Regions from separate parts of the Mesorhizobium sp. WSM4823 genome, predicted to be linked through region 1. Evidence: riboswitches for the same ligand, from Rfam matches in the RefSeq annotation. Region 1 holds a riboswitch; each other region holds the start of a gene.
The links. A riboswitch is a leader RNA that binds a small molecule or an ion and turns the genes downstream of it on or off. The one in region 1 is predicted to bind cobalamin.

Region 1 (5,104 bases):
CCATTGTTCATGGTGTCGATCATGTCGCGGAAAGCGGGGGCGGCGCCCGACATTTCGAGGCCGACGTCGAACCCCTCGGTCATGCCAAGCGCCGGCATGACGTCGCGCAGCTTTTCCTTGGATGCATCGACGACATGCTGAACGCCGAGCTTTTTCGCCAGCGCCAGCCGCACCGGGTTGATGTCGGTGATGACGACTTTCCGGGCACCGACGCATTGCGCGACGAGCGCGCCCATGATGCCGATCGGCCCGGCGCCGGTGACCAGCACGTCTTCGCCGACCAGATCGAAGGACAATGCCGTGTGGACGGCATTGCCCAAGGGATCGAAGATAGCGGCGATCTCGTCGGGCACATCATCGGGGATAGGCACGACATTGTGCTGCGGGATCGCCAGATATTCGCCGAAGGCGCCGGGGCGGTTGACGCCGACGCCGAGCGTGTTGCGACAGAGATGCCCCCTGCCCGCACGGCAGTTGCGGCAATGGCCGCAAACGATATGGCCTTCGCCCGACACGCGCTGGCCGACCTTGTATTCGGTGACCGCTGCGCCGAAATCGGCAACGGTGCCGACGAATTCATGGCCGGTCACCATCGGCACCGGCACGGTCTTCTGCGCCCACTGGTCCCAATTGTAGATGTGAACATCGGTGCCGCAGATCGCCGCCTTCTTGATCTTGATCAGCACGTCGTTAGGGCCGATCTCCGGCACCGGCACCTCTTCCATCCAGATGCCCGGTTCGGCCTTGGCCTTCACCAGCGCCTTCATCATATTCGACATCAGATGCTCCTTACACCTTGGTTGGTTCCACTCCTCGCCACTCCTCGGCAGCTACACAACGGAAAGGTAGGCTCGGAGAGCACACCTGAGATCTTTGGGCCGATCGGAATGCCGACGGGGGGCCTTTGTGTCAAAGCAACACTCCACGGCGAGCCGTGCGCGTGAAAAGCTCTGTTCCAGCGAACCTCAGCAAAAGCGGAGCACACGCCGTGCCAGATGCAGCCAGCTTCAATTCAAGCGATGAGGAATGGTCGCAGCTTGCGGCTGGGCGGTATGGCTATTTGTCGATGCCCGCCAAATGCAACGCATATCCTTTGATTAGACACTCTGGATGGTCAACCTCGCCGCCGATTTGTCGATGGTGCCGGTGCACAGGCGGCATCTGCAAGCGTTGATCCCTCGCGTCTGTCGGCCGCTGGCCCTGTGAGGCAGAAGCTCACGGACAAAACCGCCTTCCTTCGTGGTCGAAATCACCCGTCCGGGGACTAAGCGGCTTCCCAGATCCTGCCCCGGCGCTGAGCCGTCGTGCCGACCTTCGGCTGGACGACAAGGGTGGGGACTCGCACGCGTCGACCGATGTCTTCGCGGCTTTCGATGCCGTCCTTTCTGCCTCAAATTATGCGCGAGGCCCGCGGGCCAAATGTTTGGTCACAGTGGCTCGGCGGCCCGCGCCTGCGCTTTCTCCCGTAGCGCGCATGCTGCGGCGACCATGTTGATGAGGGCAGGGCGGACCTCTTCCCAATTCCTTGTTTTGAGGCCGCAGTCCGGATTCACCCACAGTTGGCCGTCCGACAGTCGCTCGCGAGCAAGTTGGGCGAGATGCAAAATCTCGCCGATCTCGGGGACACGTGGCGAGTGAATGTCGTAGACGCCGGGACCGATTTCGTTCGGATATTTCGACTTGGTGAAGGCGTCCAGCAGTTCCATTTTGGAGCGCGACGTCTCGATTGAAATCACGTCCGCGTCCAGTTCAGCGATCGAGTCGATGATCTCATTGAACTCCGAATAGCACATGTGGGTGTGAATTTGGGTCGCGTCCTCTACACCCGTCGAGGCGAGCCGGAAGCATTCGACAGCCCAGCCGAGATAATGTTTCCAATGGGACTTCCGCAGGGGCAAGCCTTCGCGAAACGCGGCCTCATCGATCTGGATCACCCTTGCGCCAGCTTTTTCAAGGTCGGCCACTTCATCGCGGATGGCGAGTGCGATCTGGCGGCAGACCTCGGCGCGGGGTACGTCGTCGCGCACAAAAGACCAGTTAAGAATCGTCACTGGGCCAGTGAGCATGCCCTTCACCGGCTTTTTCGTCAGCGACTGGGCAAATTGCCACCAGATGACCGTCATCGGATTGGGCCGCGATACGTCGCCGAAGATGATGGGAGGGCGCACGAGTCGGGAGCCATAACTTTGCACCCAGCCATGCTGGGTGAAGGCGAGGCCGGACAGCTGCTCGCCGAAATGCTGCACCATGTCGTTGCGTTCGAACTCGCCATGTACCAGCACGTCCAGCCCGATCTCCTCCTGCCAGCGGACCGCCGCCTCGGTCTCCTTCTTCAGAAAGGCCTGGTAGTCGATATAGCTCAGCCGGCCCTTCGCATGAGCGGAGCGCGCCCTGCGCACCTCGGGCGTTTGCGGGAAGGACCCGATGGTCGTCGTCGGGAACAGCGGCAGGGCGAGCGTGTCAGCCTGGACTCTCGAGCGCTTGGCAAATGCGCTCTTTCGTTGCTTCATGGCGCCGTCAATGCTGCTGACGCGCCCGCGGACGAGCGGATCGTGGGCCTTTGTCGACATTGCGCGCGCGGCGGCCGCCTCATCAGAAGCCTTTAGCCCGCCTGTTACGGCCTCCCTGCCTTCGGACAAGGCTTGGGCCAGCACGAGCAGCTCTTCAGTCTTCTGGGCGGCGAATGCCAGCCACGAACGGACGTCTACATCGGGCGCGGTCTCCATCCGCAGGTCCATCGGCACGTGAAGCATCGAGCAGGAAGGCGCAATTTCGACGCGGTCCAGCGGCCAACCGACGATGACCGGCTTGATGCTGTCGAGAATGGCGGTCAGGTTCGCGCGCCAGACATTGCGGCCGTCGATCAGGCCAAGTGAGAGCACCAGATCCTTCGGTGCGAGCCGACCAACCGTCTCCAACTGCTCGGGAGCGCGCACGAGGTCGAGATGCAGCCCCGCCAGGCGCAGCGAAAGCGCGGTCTCGAGATTGTTTCCCAGCGGCCCGAAATAGGTAGCCAGCATAATTTTCACCTTGGGCGCGGCTTTCGACAGCTGCCCGTAGGTGAATTCGAAGGCAGCTCGTTCGTTCGGGTTGAGATCGAGCACAAGCGCCGGCTCGTCAATCTGCACCCAGTCGGCCCCCGAGAGCTCCAGCCTCTGCAGGAGTTGCTCGTAGACCGGCAGCAGGCGCGGTAGCAGCGCTATGGGATTGAAGCCCTGGTCGGGAGACTTCGCCAGCTTGAGGAAGGTCACCGGTCCAAGGATGACCGGGCGTGTATGGATGCCGAGCTCTTTTGCCTCCAGAAAGTGATCGACTGGTTTCGTCGACGAGAGGGCGAAGGTCTGATCGTCCCCAAGCTCCGGCACGAGGTAGTGGTAGTTGGTGTCGAACCATTTGGTCATTTCCATCGCGGTCACGCGCTGCCCCTGAACTGCATGCCCGTGACTGGCGTGTCCGCACCCCGCGCTATCGCCCTGCGTCCCGCGCGCCATCGCGAAGTAGATGTCAAGCGGGATCTCGCCGCCCGTCCAGCCGTAACGAGCTGGGACGGCGCCGACCATTGCTGCGGTGTCGAGCACATGGTCATACAGTGAGAAATCGTTCGACGGGATTTTCGACACGCCGCGGGCGTGCTGCTCGCTCCAGCTGGCGGCACGCAGTGCCTTCGCCGTCGCCAGAAGGTTGGCAGCAGACGATTTTCCGGACCAGTAGCTTTCGAGCGCGAATTTCAGTTCTCGCCGGCGACCGATACGCGGCACGCCAAGCGTTGCTATGGGAACTTGCTGGGAGACATTCATTCCATACCCCGATGGTTGGGGCCGGGACAAGAAGGCGCTAGCAGGCCGGCATCAACGCCGAGCTGCCGCGACCACCAGACACCCCGCCCGCGGACGTTGTTCGTCGTGGCAGGTCTCCTGACTCGCGGGTCACAGCCTCTGCCACGTCTTCCGGGGGAGTTCGCCCCAGTGACATTGGTGGGTTTGGCTCGCCGCTTACAGTTGCGGGGGCAGCGTAGGCATTGCACCGGCTTCCCTCTTAGCTCCGCTACGGCAAAGCCTTGCGGAGGAACCACGACATGCCGGACAATCGCAGTAGCCCACTTTCTTGTCAATGTCGTATAAACAAATGTATATGTGTTTATGTGAATTGTTAGCCTGCGGCGTGTTTCCAAATTCCATGTCGCCGTCGGCTGAGCCTTCTGCGCGACTCTCCGGTGTGTGCAGACTGTGGCTCGCCCTCGGGCAATCTGCCTTTGTACGGTCCCGTCTCAAAACTTCGCCAAAAAGTGCGTATTGGCCAGTCATGAGGGGCGGCAGTACTGACCCGAGGTGGGACAACATTCCTGAGCCTCAACAATCAGAAGTTTGGAGAAAAACCGGCATCCTTCTCGGACTGGTACGTTCGATTTACACGCGCCTGTCTGGACAGCGTGCACAACGGAAGGTGGGCAATACGTGGCCGAAAAGCCGCCTTACAGCAACCCAGTCTGCTCAGCCTCGCGGCGCAGATTCTGCCGTGGCCTGGGGCCGATCTGCTGGATCACCAATCCGGCCGCCAGTGAGCCAAGGTCGCCGCAAGTCTGCAGGTCGCGGCCTTGCGTGTAGCCATGCAGGAAGCCGGCGGCATAGAGATCGCCGGCGCCCGTCGTGTCGACCAGTTCCTTGATGGCGGTCGCCTTGATGACCACGGTCTCGTCGCCGCGCACGATCACCGAGCCTTTTTCCGAGCGGGTCACGGCGGCGATCCGGCAATCCTTGCGGATCTGGGCCAGCGCCTCGTCGAACGACGATGTCTGGTAGAGCGACTTGATCTCGTGGCTGTTGGCAAAGACGATGTCGACCGTGCCCGAACGCATCAGCTCAAGGAATTCGTCGCGGTAGCGGTCGACGCAGAACGAATCCGACAGTGTCATCGACACTTCTCGGCCTGCTGCGTGCGCCAGCTTCGCCGTCTGGCGGATTGCCTCCTTGGCGCGCGGCGGGTCCCACAGATAGCCTTCGAAATAGGTGACCTTGGCGCCAGACGCCTTGTCGGCTTCGACATCCTCAGGGCCAAGCTCGACGCAGGCGCCGAGATAGGTGTTCATCGAGCGCTCGCCGTCGGG
Region 2 (5,104 bases), on a different contig from region 1:
AGCATCCAGTGGCGGTGATAATCGTCCCAATGATTTGTCATGCAGGCTCGTCGGACCTAAGAAGGTCTGGCATCAACTGCTCATAACCGCTTAACGGAAGTGGTAAGGACGACAAGGGGGGACAACTGTGGCGCATGTCGTCGTCATAACACATGAGCACGATCGCTTCCTAGGCAAGCGCGATATCCTGCTGCGCAGGGATAGTCCCTATCTGCTTTTCGACGTTCTGGGAGAATTGAAAAGACGCGGCCATTCGGTTCGGATTCAGCAAGGTCTGTCGAAGACATACAGCGCCGACGTCGCGGTTCTGCATGTCGATGCGACGATAACGCCCGCAGACTATCTCGACTATGCACGGCGTTTCCCATTCTGCCTCAATGTCGGGACGGCCGACATATCCAAACAACGGATTAGCGGAGCGTTAGTGAACCAGGGAGACGTTTGGCAAGGCCCGGTTATCGTCAAAAGCAATCTCAACAATCAAGGCATTCCGGAGACTCTCCTCAATCGGCGAGCGCGGCGCGCGAGGAAACCACCGCCACTTCCTGATATGCCAGTCCTGCAGCCCTATGAGGTCTACGGATCTCTCGGCGATGTTCCGGATGGCGTCTTCGAACGCGACGATCTGGTCGTGGACAAGTTCATTCCGGAGAAAGAACCCGATGGTTTCGCGGCGCGGTTCTGGGTGTTTTGCGGAGAGAGCGAACGCTGCACCCGCTACGTCTCGCCAAACGCGCTGGTCAAGGCGTCCGAAACGATCCGTCGCGAGCCTGTCCCCGTTCCCGACGAACTGCGTGCTTTGAGACACGAACTCGGTTTCGACTATGGCAAGTTCGATTTCGTCATGCATGAGGGCAGGGCCGTACTCCTCGATGCGAACAAGACCCCGGGCCGCCCCAAAAACCTGGTGAAGATGTTCGCGGCCGGCGCTTCCTATCTCGCCGACGGCTTCGAAGGCCTCATCCGTCGGATCGGATAATGCGGTGGGCTTGGTCCAAACTAATACTTGACCAAGTCAACTAAATTATTGACTATGTCGGGCAGGAGGATGCCATGACGATTCATCATCAACCCGGCAAGGAGCGGATCGATGCGGTGCGGGGCTTCAACCGCTTCTACACCCGCCAGATCGGCCTGCTCGACGAAGGATGGCTGAAAAGCGCCTTCTCGCTGACCGAGGCTCGTGTGCTCTATGAACTGGCGCATCGCCACGGGCTGACCGCCACCGATCTTGCGCGCGATCTCGGTCTCGATGCCGGCTATCTCAGCCGGTTGCTGAAAAAGTTTCAGGAGCGCGGCCTTGTGGAGCGCGCTGCGACGGAAGCCGATGCGCGGCGCTCGTCGATCGCGCTGACGCCGGCGGGGAGGGCGGCCTTCGCGCCGCTGAACCAGGGTTCGCACGATCAGGTCGCGGCCTTGCTCGACCGGCTCCCGGATCCGGAGCAGGACAGGCTGGTCAAGGCGATGCAGACGGTGCAGCGCCTGCTGGGCGAGAGTGAAGAGCCCAAAATTCCCTACATGCTGCGGCCTTTGCAGGTCGGCGACATCGGCTGGATCATTCATCGCCAGGGCCTGCTCTACGCGCAGGAATATGGCTGGGACGAAACCTATGAGGCGCTCGTCGCCGAAATCCTCGGCGCCTTCGTCAAATCCTTCGATCCGAAATGGGAACGCAGCTGGATCGCCGAACGGGAGGGGGAAGTCGTTGGCTCGGTCTTTGTCGTGCGCCAGTCGGACACGGTGGCGAAGCTGCGCCTGCTCTACGTCGAGCCCTCGGCGCGCGGTCTCGGCATCGGCAAGCGACTGGTCGAGGAATGCATCGGCTTTGCCCGTGCTAAGGGATACAAGACGCTGACATTGTGGACCAACGACATTCTCGTCTCGGCGCGCCGCATCTATGAGGCGGCGGGCTTCAAGCTTGCCGAGGAAGAGCGCCACCATTCCTTCGGCAAGGATCTGGTCGGCCAGAACTGGAACCTGGAGCTGTAGCGTTTCTCACCCCTTCACCGGTATCCAGATTTCCAGCCCGCCATTGCCGCTGCGCGGATCGAATTCGGGGCCGTAGCGCTCGAATTCGGGCGCATCGGCGATCTCGTGCCCGGAGGCCGGCAGCCATTTGTTCCAGATCGTGTTGACCGTGCGGCGGATGGTCGAGATGTGGTCACGATGGGCGAACACGGCGTATTTCTGCGCCGGCACGCGCACGCGCGAAAACTCCCTCGGTAAATCCGAAAAATCGGACACCTCGACACCGGCGATGTAGTCGAAATTGCCGGTGTCGTCGCCATTGACGCAGACGCCATAGGCGACGTCGCCGATCTCGCCTGGAATGTTGCCGATATAGGGGCCGAACCGCTGCCATTGCATCGGGATGCCGGCGCTGGTTTCGCAGCTATAACGTTCGCCGAGACCGGCGATGAGAAACGGCCGGCTGGTCTCAAAACGCGGCGGCTCGAGATTGGTGAGGAAGGACTGGTCCATCAGGATCGGCTCCACGAGATCGAGGTTGTCTAGCGAGCCTTGCGCGCGCACCAGTTCCGGCGTGGTGCCGAATTGGTCGCGGAAGGCGCGGGTGAAGGCCTCATGCGAGGCATAGCCGGTGTCGAGAGCGAGCGAGAGGATGTCGGGTGCACCGGCGGCGAGCTTGCGCGCCGCTTCGGTCAGCCGGCGAGAACGCATGTAACCCATCACCGAACGGCCGGTCGCCGCACCGAAAGCCCGCGTCACGTGAAAGCGCGACACCCCGCTGCTCTTGGCGACATCGTCGAGCGAGACGGATTCCGGCAGATGGCTTTCGACGAACCACAGCGCTTTCTCGGTTGGATTCATGTGGCTCCTTGCATGGGCTCGGGTCTTCGCGTCGGCAGGTCATCGTGCCGTTTCCTGGAGCTCGCAGTTTGATCGAAATTGCGCACCGCGCAAATCGCGACGGCGGCCGGCAGTCGAAGGCGTCAGGCGAAAGAGCTTGACAGGAGCAAGCAACGTCTTTTAGGTAGTAACGTTATTACATAACGAGATCCATATGACTCCTTCTAACAAGACCCTAGCTCTCGTGGCTTTCCGAGCCCCGGAAATTTATTGCGCTGTGATTGGCGGGAAACTAGGCTGGGCGACTGATGGTCCCCGAGTCGAAAGGCGAGGGGTGAAAAGGGAACACGGTGAGATCTTCGGATCGAGGCCGTGGCTGCCCCCGCAACTGTAAGCGGTTAGCAAGATCCGAAATGCCACTGGCCGGCAAGGCTGGGAAGGCAGGATGGCGCAAAGACCCGCGAGCCAGGAGACCTGCCATCGGCTTGAGTTGACCGGACGGGGTGTGCCGGGAGGAGACGTGGACATCGGTCTTGTCGGCCGATCGGTCCAGCTTCCTTCCGTCGCCATTGAGAAAGTGACGGTAAGTTGGACGCCTCCCAGCCTCTTCTTGAAGCGCGCGAACTGAGCGCGACGGCGAATGGCCAGCGCCTGGTCAGCGCGGTAAGCCTTTCGGTGGCGGCGGGCGACCGCCTCGCCATCATCGGCCCCAACGGCGCCGGCAAGACGACTCTGTTGCGCATGCTATGCGGTACGCTGCGGCCAAGCGCGGGAGAGGTGAGATTTTCCGGCCGCCGGCTGGAGACGTTCTCGGCCGCCGAGCGGGCGCTGCGCATGGCGGTCGTCGGCCAGACCGATCAGCCCGATCCGCGGCTTGCCGTAATAGACTACGTCGAGCTTGGGCGCGTCCCGCATGCCGGTTTGCGACGAAGGAGCGAGCAACGCGACATCGTCGTCGAAGCGCTTCGAAGGACCGGCCTGCTGCCGCTGCTCGGCCGCACGATCGGCTCGCTGTCCGGTGGCGAGCGGCAGCGCGCCCAATTGGCACGCGCCATCGCCCAGGAGCCTAAAATCCTGTTCCTCGACGAACCGACCAATCATCTCGATCCGCGCGCCCGCAGCGAACTTCTCGAACTTGTGTCGCAGTTTGGCATGACCGTCGTGGCGGTGCTTCACGATCTGTCGCTGGTCACGCCATTTGCCACCAGGGTCGCGGTGATGAACGAGGCCCGCCTGCAGGCACTCGCCGGTCCGCGCGAGGCGCTGACCAAACAGTTGATCCGCGAGATTTTCGGCGTCGACGTGCTTCGGCTGCGCCATCCCACCGAAGACCGCGAACTCACGGTCTTCGAAGTTCCAAACCGCGCCTCTTCCGATTTAACCAAGGAGCAACATCCGTGAAACGCCTCGCACTGTCTTTTGCTTCCCTCCTGCTTGCCCAGACCGCCTTGGCTTTTCCGGTAACTGTCGACAGCTGCGGCACGCCGCTGACCTTCGATGCCGCGCCGAAGCGCGCCGTCATCCAGGATCTGAACATGGCCGAGATGGCCTTCGCGCTGGGGCTGCAACCGTCGATCGTCGGCCTGACCGGCATCACCGGAGGGTACAAGGTCGGTCCGGAATTCAAGGCCGAGCAGGGCGCGATCCCAGAACTCGCGCCGAAATACCCGACGCTCGAAAGCCTCGTCGCCGTCGAGCCCGATTTCTTCTTCGCCGGCTGGTACTACGGCATGAAGCCGGGCGGCGAGGTGACGCCCGATACGCTGGCGCCGCACGGTATCAAGACGTTGGTGCTGACGGAAAGCTGCGTCCACCTCGACAGCAACCGCCTCGCCGCCTCGATGGACCTGCTCTATGGCGACGTCGAGAAGCTGGGCAAGATTTTCGGCAAGGAGGCCAAGGCGAAAAAACTTGTTTCCGACTGGAAAGCGCAACTCGCCGAGATCACGGCAAAGGTCGGCGACAGCAAGGGAACGCGGGTGTTTCTTTACGACTCCGGCGAAGACAAACCCTTCACATCAGGCAAGTTCGCGATCCCCAGCGCGATGATCGCCGCTGCCGGCGGCGACAACGTCATGGCCGACATGCAGACGAGCTGGGGCAACACGGATTGGGAAACGGTCGCCTCCCGCAATCCGCAGTTCCTGGTCCTGCTCGATTACCAGGACGGCGGCGGCTACCGCAAACTGCTCGATTTCCTCAAAGCCCATCCGGCGATGAAGGAGACCGATGCGGTCAAGAATGAACGCTTCGTCGCGCTGCGCTATGCCGAACTGACGCCCGGGCCGGCCAATAT
Region 3 (5,104 bases), on a different contig from region 1:
GCATCGTGGTTCTCAAGGATGGTCATATCGAGCAGGTCGGCACGCCGATGGAGCTCTACAAGAAACCCGGCAATCTGTTCGTCGCCCAGTTCATCGGCTCGCCGGCCATGAACATCCTGCCGGCGACGATCGACAAATCAGGCAACCCGACCATGGTCAGCCATGTCGGCGGGCGCAAGGCGACGGTGCCGATCGCCACGCCTGCTTCAGCGAAAGGTGCTTCGGTGAGCTTCGGCGTGCGGCCGGAGGATCTGGTGATCGCTAGCGGTGCGGATTATCTTTTCGAGGGAACGGTCGACTATGTCGAGCAGCTCGGCGAGGTCCAGCTTGTCTATGTCGACATCGGCCGCGCCGACCTGCCGCTGGTGACCAAGCTGCCCGGCAATGTCGAGGTCAAGCGCGGGGCAAAGCTGCGGCTGAGTGCGGACGCTGGCGACCTCCACATCTTCGATGCCGACGGGCGGTCCTTCACGCTTCACGAAGCGGAAGCAAAGGCGGCCTGAGAGAGGCCGCAAGACTGCCGATATAAGCAGTTTGGCGAAGCCAAAAACAAGAGCGGCGGGCAAAGCCCGCCGCTCTTGCGCTTTCAAGTCGCTCTAACACTTTGAACCTACGCATCGTGCTTTCCGAAAATCGATTCCGATTTTCGGGCCGATGCGCTAGCGGCCGAACAGGTTCCGGTCGCTGCCCTGCGGGGCGGACTTGTGTACGTCGCCCGACGAATTGAGCAGCTTGTAGACCGGCGAAGCGGTGTTGCGCACCGAAGACGTCTGCGTGTTGTCGACGTTGACGGTCGCCTGCTCGTTGATGTCGGTCCCGCCAACCTTGTCGTTGTTGGCATAGGCGCTGCCGGCAACAAGCAAAAGTGCGGCGGCAGTGAGAGCAATCTTCTTCATTTTAATGTTCCTGGATTTTCATGTTCCACCAGAGCGGCGGGCAGATGCCGCCGCTCTGTTGGAACTGACTGTTAGTTGTTGCCGAAGCGGTCACGGTCACTGCTGTTGACGGGCTTCTCGTCAGCCGGAACCGGATTCTGCGCCAATGCCGAATTCTGAACCGAAGCCGTGTACGAGCTGTCGACCCCAACGGCCGGCTGGTTGGCGCCGTTGGATCCAAAGTTGTCGCTACCGGCAAAAGCGCTGCCGGAGATGGCCAAAATGGCGGCAGTGGCAAGAATGATCTTTTTCATTTCTAGTACTCCAGATTTGTCAGATCCCGAGCGGCAGACTTGGCCGCCGCCTGTCTGGGATCAGCTGTTAATTGTGGGATCAGCTGTTAATTGCCGAAACGGTTACGGTCGGCGCCCTGGACAACGGGCTTTTCAGCGTGAGCCGGCTTCTGAATGGAAGCCGTGTAAGAGCTGTCGACCGCAGCAGTCGGCTGGTTGGCGCCGTCGGACCCATAATGGTCGCTGCCGGCAAAGGCACTGCCGGTGATGGCCAAAACGGCGACGGCAGCAAGAGCAATCTTTTTCATTGTTGGTACTCCAGTATCTTAGTTTTCGGTCCGTCTAGCGGCGTGTCTTGAAAGGAATTCGCGTCGTTCGGACAGGCCCGATGTGGGAAGGCCATCCGGCAGATTCCAATCACGAAGTTGTTCCGTGTGGACCAAGAATCTGCACCTTGAAATTGTACCAGGTGCTTCTATCTGCATCGACTTTGGTTGTTCTTTCAATTACTTAAGCCGAATGCACTATTCGCCCATTTGACGGATTGGCGGACCTGCGTTCACAGCGTTATACACGCATTGTCAACAGAAACGAACCGTTCGGTTCGATTTTAGAAGTGGCTAATAGTCACTTTTGGAAACTGTTAACCTTCTTTGTCTCCGCTACGGGTCGGATTCGATGCCACGACCGCCGGCAATGGCCGCCGAAAAATGGGGTTCCAGCCCTGCTATTGCCAACCTGCAGGTTTGGCCGGCTGTGTCGCGCCGCATGGATACGATGTCGCTTTCATGCCGACAGTCGGCCGGCCGTCATGATTAGATCACACCATCTCAGGTGCCGCTTGGTGACGACGAAGCGGAGAATTGGGAAGCCGGTCAGAACCCGGCGCTGCCCCCGCAACGGTGGTGGAGTTCAAGTCGCAACGGGAGACCACTGGGCCACAAGCCTGGGAAGGTGTCGCGACCGCCCGCAAGGACACTCCAGAGCCCGGAAACCAGCCCGAGGTGTTGAACTCGACTGATCGCGGTGGGCGGTCAAGAGGCGGATAGTTCATGCCGGCCGTTCGCCGGCCTGCGCCGATCCTTCCTCCATCACCACCATAGTCAGTCCTTAGCCAAGAGGACAGGACATGGACACGCGCAACGACATGCTGAGGCTCTTGCACGGCCGCAGGCAAGGCTACTCGCTCGAGCAGCCCTTCTACACCGATGCCGACTTCTTCAAACTCGACATGGAGCTGATCTGGTATCGCGACTGGCTGTTCATCGGCCATGATTGCGAACTGCCGAAGCCGGGCAGCTACATCACCGCCCAGATCGGCGATTATCCGGTTGTGCTGGTCCGCGACCAGCAAGGCAAGATCAATGCCTTCCACAACTCCTGCCGGCATCGCGGCAGCCGCGTCTGCAATGCCGACAAGGGCACGGCGGCGAAGCTCGTCTGCCCCTATCACCAATGGACCTACGAGTTGGACGGCCGGCTTCTGTTCGCCCGCCAGATGGCGGACGGTTTCGACAAAAGCCAGTTCGGCCTGAGGCCGGTCGCTTGCGAGAGCGTCGGCGGCTACATCTTCATCTGCCTGGCCAAGGAGCCCGCCGATTTCGCGCCGATGCGCGCCATGATCGAACCTTACCTGTTGCCGCACCGGCTGCGCGAGGCAAAGGTGGCGTTCGAATCGACTATCGTCGAGAAGGGCAACTGGAAGCTCGTCTGGGAAAACAACCGCGAGTGCTATCATTGCGCCGGCAATCATCCGGAACTGTGCAAGACATTCCCGGAGGCACCGACCGTGACCGGCGTGCAGGGCGCCGACAGCGATCCCGAGATGCTGGCGCACTGGACGAAATGCGAGGCAGCGGGCCTGCCGAGCAAGTTCCGCATCGATCCGGCGGGACAATACCGCGCCACCCGCGCGCCGCTGCTGCGCGACGCCGTCAGCTATACGATGACGGGAAGACGCGCCGTAAAGAAGAACCTTTCCGACAGCGTTTCCACGGACCGTATCGGCTCGCTGCTGCTCTATCACTATCCGACGACCTGGAACCACATCCTCGGCGATCATGCGGTCACCTTCCGCGTGCTGCCGATCAGCGCCACCGAAACCGCCGTCACCACCAAATGGCTGGTCCATAAGGACGCGGTCGAGGGCGTCGATTACGACCTTGCCGAACTCACCCATGTCTGGACCGAGACCAACGACCAGGACCGCCGCATCGTCGAGGAAAACGCTTTCGGCATCCTGTCGCCGGCTTACGAGCCCGGCCCTTATTCGGAACTGCATGAGGGCGGCGTCATCCAGTTCGTCGAATGGTACGCCTCCTTCATCGGACCGCGCCTTGCCGAGGACGGCCGGCCGGCGCTGCGCAGCGTCACCTGAAGAGAAACGTGAAGAGATGAACGCAATGACGGATCTCGGGCTCTACCGCCATCTCGACGATATGGCGCCCTGGAACGACAGGCTCCAGGTTCTGGAAGTGATCGGCGTCAGCGACGAGGCGCCTGACGTGAAGACGTTCACCTTCCGCTCCGACAACCAGACCTGGTTCCGCTACAGACCGGGGCAGTTCGTGACGCTGGAACTGCCGACCAGTGACGGCCCGCTGATGCGGACCTATACGCTGTCGTCCTCGCCGTCGCGGCCGTTTTCGATCGCGGTGACGGTGAAGGCGCAGGCCGGCAGCGTCGGCACGCGCTGGATGTTCGACAATCTCAAGCCCGGCGTTCACGTGAAGGCCTATGGGCCGGCGGGCGACTTTTCGCTGCACAGCCATCCCGCGGCCAAATATCTGTTCATTTCAGCCGGCTCCGGCGTGACGCCGATGATGTCGATGCTGCGCTGGCTAAACGACTGCGCGCCCTGGACCGATGTCGGCTTCGTCAACTGCGCGCGAAAGCCCGAGGAGATCATCTTCCGCAAGGAACTCGAGCTGCTCGGCAGCCGCATGCCGGGCCTAACGCTCGGCTTCATGATCGAAGAGCGCTCCAGCCGCGAGGGCTGGTTCGGCCATATGGGCCGGATCGACGCGATCAGGCTGCCGCTTTTGGCGCCGGATTTTCGCGAGCGGGAAATCTTCTGCTGCGGCCCCGACCCGTTCATGCGCGCCGTGCGGCAGATGCTGGAGGCCGCCGGCTTCGACATGGCCAACTATCATCAGGAAAGCTTTGCGGCTCCAGTGGTGGAGGAAATACCGGCCCCATTTGGTTCGCCGGCAAAGGATGGGCCGGCAGGGGGCGGGGCCGAAGCACCTGCCGAGGCGGCAACGCCGATCCGCTTTTCGCTTTCGGATATCGATGCCGACTGCGTTGCCGGCCAGACCGTGCTGCAGACGGCGCGTGCTTCGGGCGTGCGCATCCCGGCGGCCTGCGAGTTCGGCCTGTGCGGAACCTGCAAGGTGAAAAAGGTCTCAGGCACAGTCGAGATGAGCCACAATGGCGGCATCCTCGATCACGAGATCGATGACGGCTTCATTCTTGCCTGCTGTTCGAAGCCGCTGTCGGCGTTGGAAATCGAGGCCTGAAAGGCAGGCGCCTAGAGCACGTCTGACCGGCATTATGCGACGCATGTCGTTATCGCAAAACCGCTGCACATTTTTGCGCGATATGCATTAAACCCCGTAGCGCTCGGTGCGGATAAGGCCTGCCGGAACGCCGGCATCGATCAGCGCCTGGGCGGCGGCCGATACGAAGGCATTCGAGCCGCAGACAAAGGTGAACCTTGGCGGCGCGGGCAGTCGCACCATCGATTGCTCTATCATCGCAACATCGATCCGCCGTGAATAGTCCGCCGGGCGCCGGGCCGGCTCGCGCGTCAGCGTCAGCACCAGATCGAAGCCGTCCCGGCGATCGTGGAAATCGATCAGCTCGTCGCGAAAGATCACCTCGTCCCAGACCCGTGTGGAAAACACCAACGCCGCCGGCACCGTCGATTTCCGCGCG

Region 2: linked by a shared signal. The riboswitch ahead of AC0L26_RS29325 (ABC transporter ATP-binding protein) and the one ahead of metE (5-methyltetrahydropteroyltriglutamate--homocysteine S-methyltransferase) in region 1 are both predicted to bind cobalamin.
Region 3: linked by a shared signal. The riboswitch ahead of AC0L26_RS12645 (aromatic ring-hydroxylating oxygenase subunit alpha) and the one ahead of metE (5-methyltetrahydropteroyltriglutamate--homocysteine S-methyltransferase) in region 1 are both predicted to bind cobalamin.

What each region holds. Positions count from the first base shown of each region.
Region 1 is NZ_JBVVQL010000023.1:21,702-26,805, forward strand. It holds gene tdh (L-threonine 3-dehydrogenase) at 1-779, opposite strand, end outside; gene metE (5-methyltetrahydropteroyltriglutamate--homocysteine S-methyltransferase) at 1,428-3,773, opposite strand; cobalamin riboswitch at 3,888-4,088, opposite strand; gene AC0L26_RS30400 (adenosine kinase) at 4,472-5,104, opposite strand, start outside.
Region 2 is NZ_JBVVQL010000020.1:9,205-14,308, reverse strand. It holds gene AC0L26_RS29345 (class I SAM-dependent methyltransferase) at 1-41, opposite strand, end outside; gene AC0L26_RS29340 (hypothetical protein) at 128-979, shown strand; gene AC0L26_RS29335 (bifunctional helix-turn-helix transcriptional regulator/GNAT family N-acetyltransferase) at 1,054-1,989, shown strand; gene AC0L26_RS29330 (GyrI-like domain-containing protein) at 1,996-2,829, opposite strand; cobalamin riboswitch at 3,101-3,304, shown strand; gene AC0L26_RS29325 (ABC transporter ATP-binding protein) at 3,397-4,209, shown strand; gene AC0L26_RS29320 (ABC transporter substrate-binding protein) at 4,206-5,104, shown strand, end outside.
Region 3 is NZ_JBVVQL010000004.1:140,371-145,474, forward strand. It holds gene AC0L26_RS12625 (ABC transporter ATP-binding protein) at 1-503, shown strand, start outside; gene AC0L26_RS12630 (DUF680 domain-containing protein) at 660-896, opposite strand; gene AC0L26_RS12635 (DUF680 domain-containing protein) at 968-1,189, opposite strand; gene AC0L26_RS12640 (DUF680 domain-containing protein) at 1,276-1,476, opposite strand; cobalamin riboswitch at 1,984-2,185, shown strand; gene AC0L26_RS12645 (aromatic ring-hydroxylating oxygenase subunit alpha) at 2,298-3,545, shown strand; gene AC0L26_RS12650 (FAD-binding oxidoreductase) at 3,571-4,686, shown strand; gene AC0L26_RS12655 (FAD-binding oxidoreductase) at 4,774-5,104, opposite strand, start outside.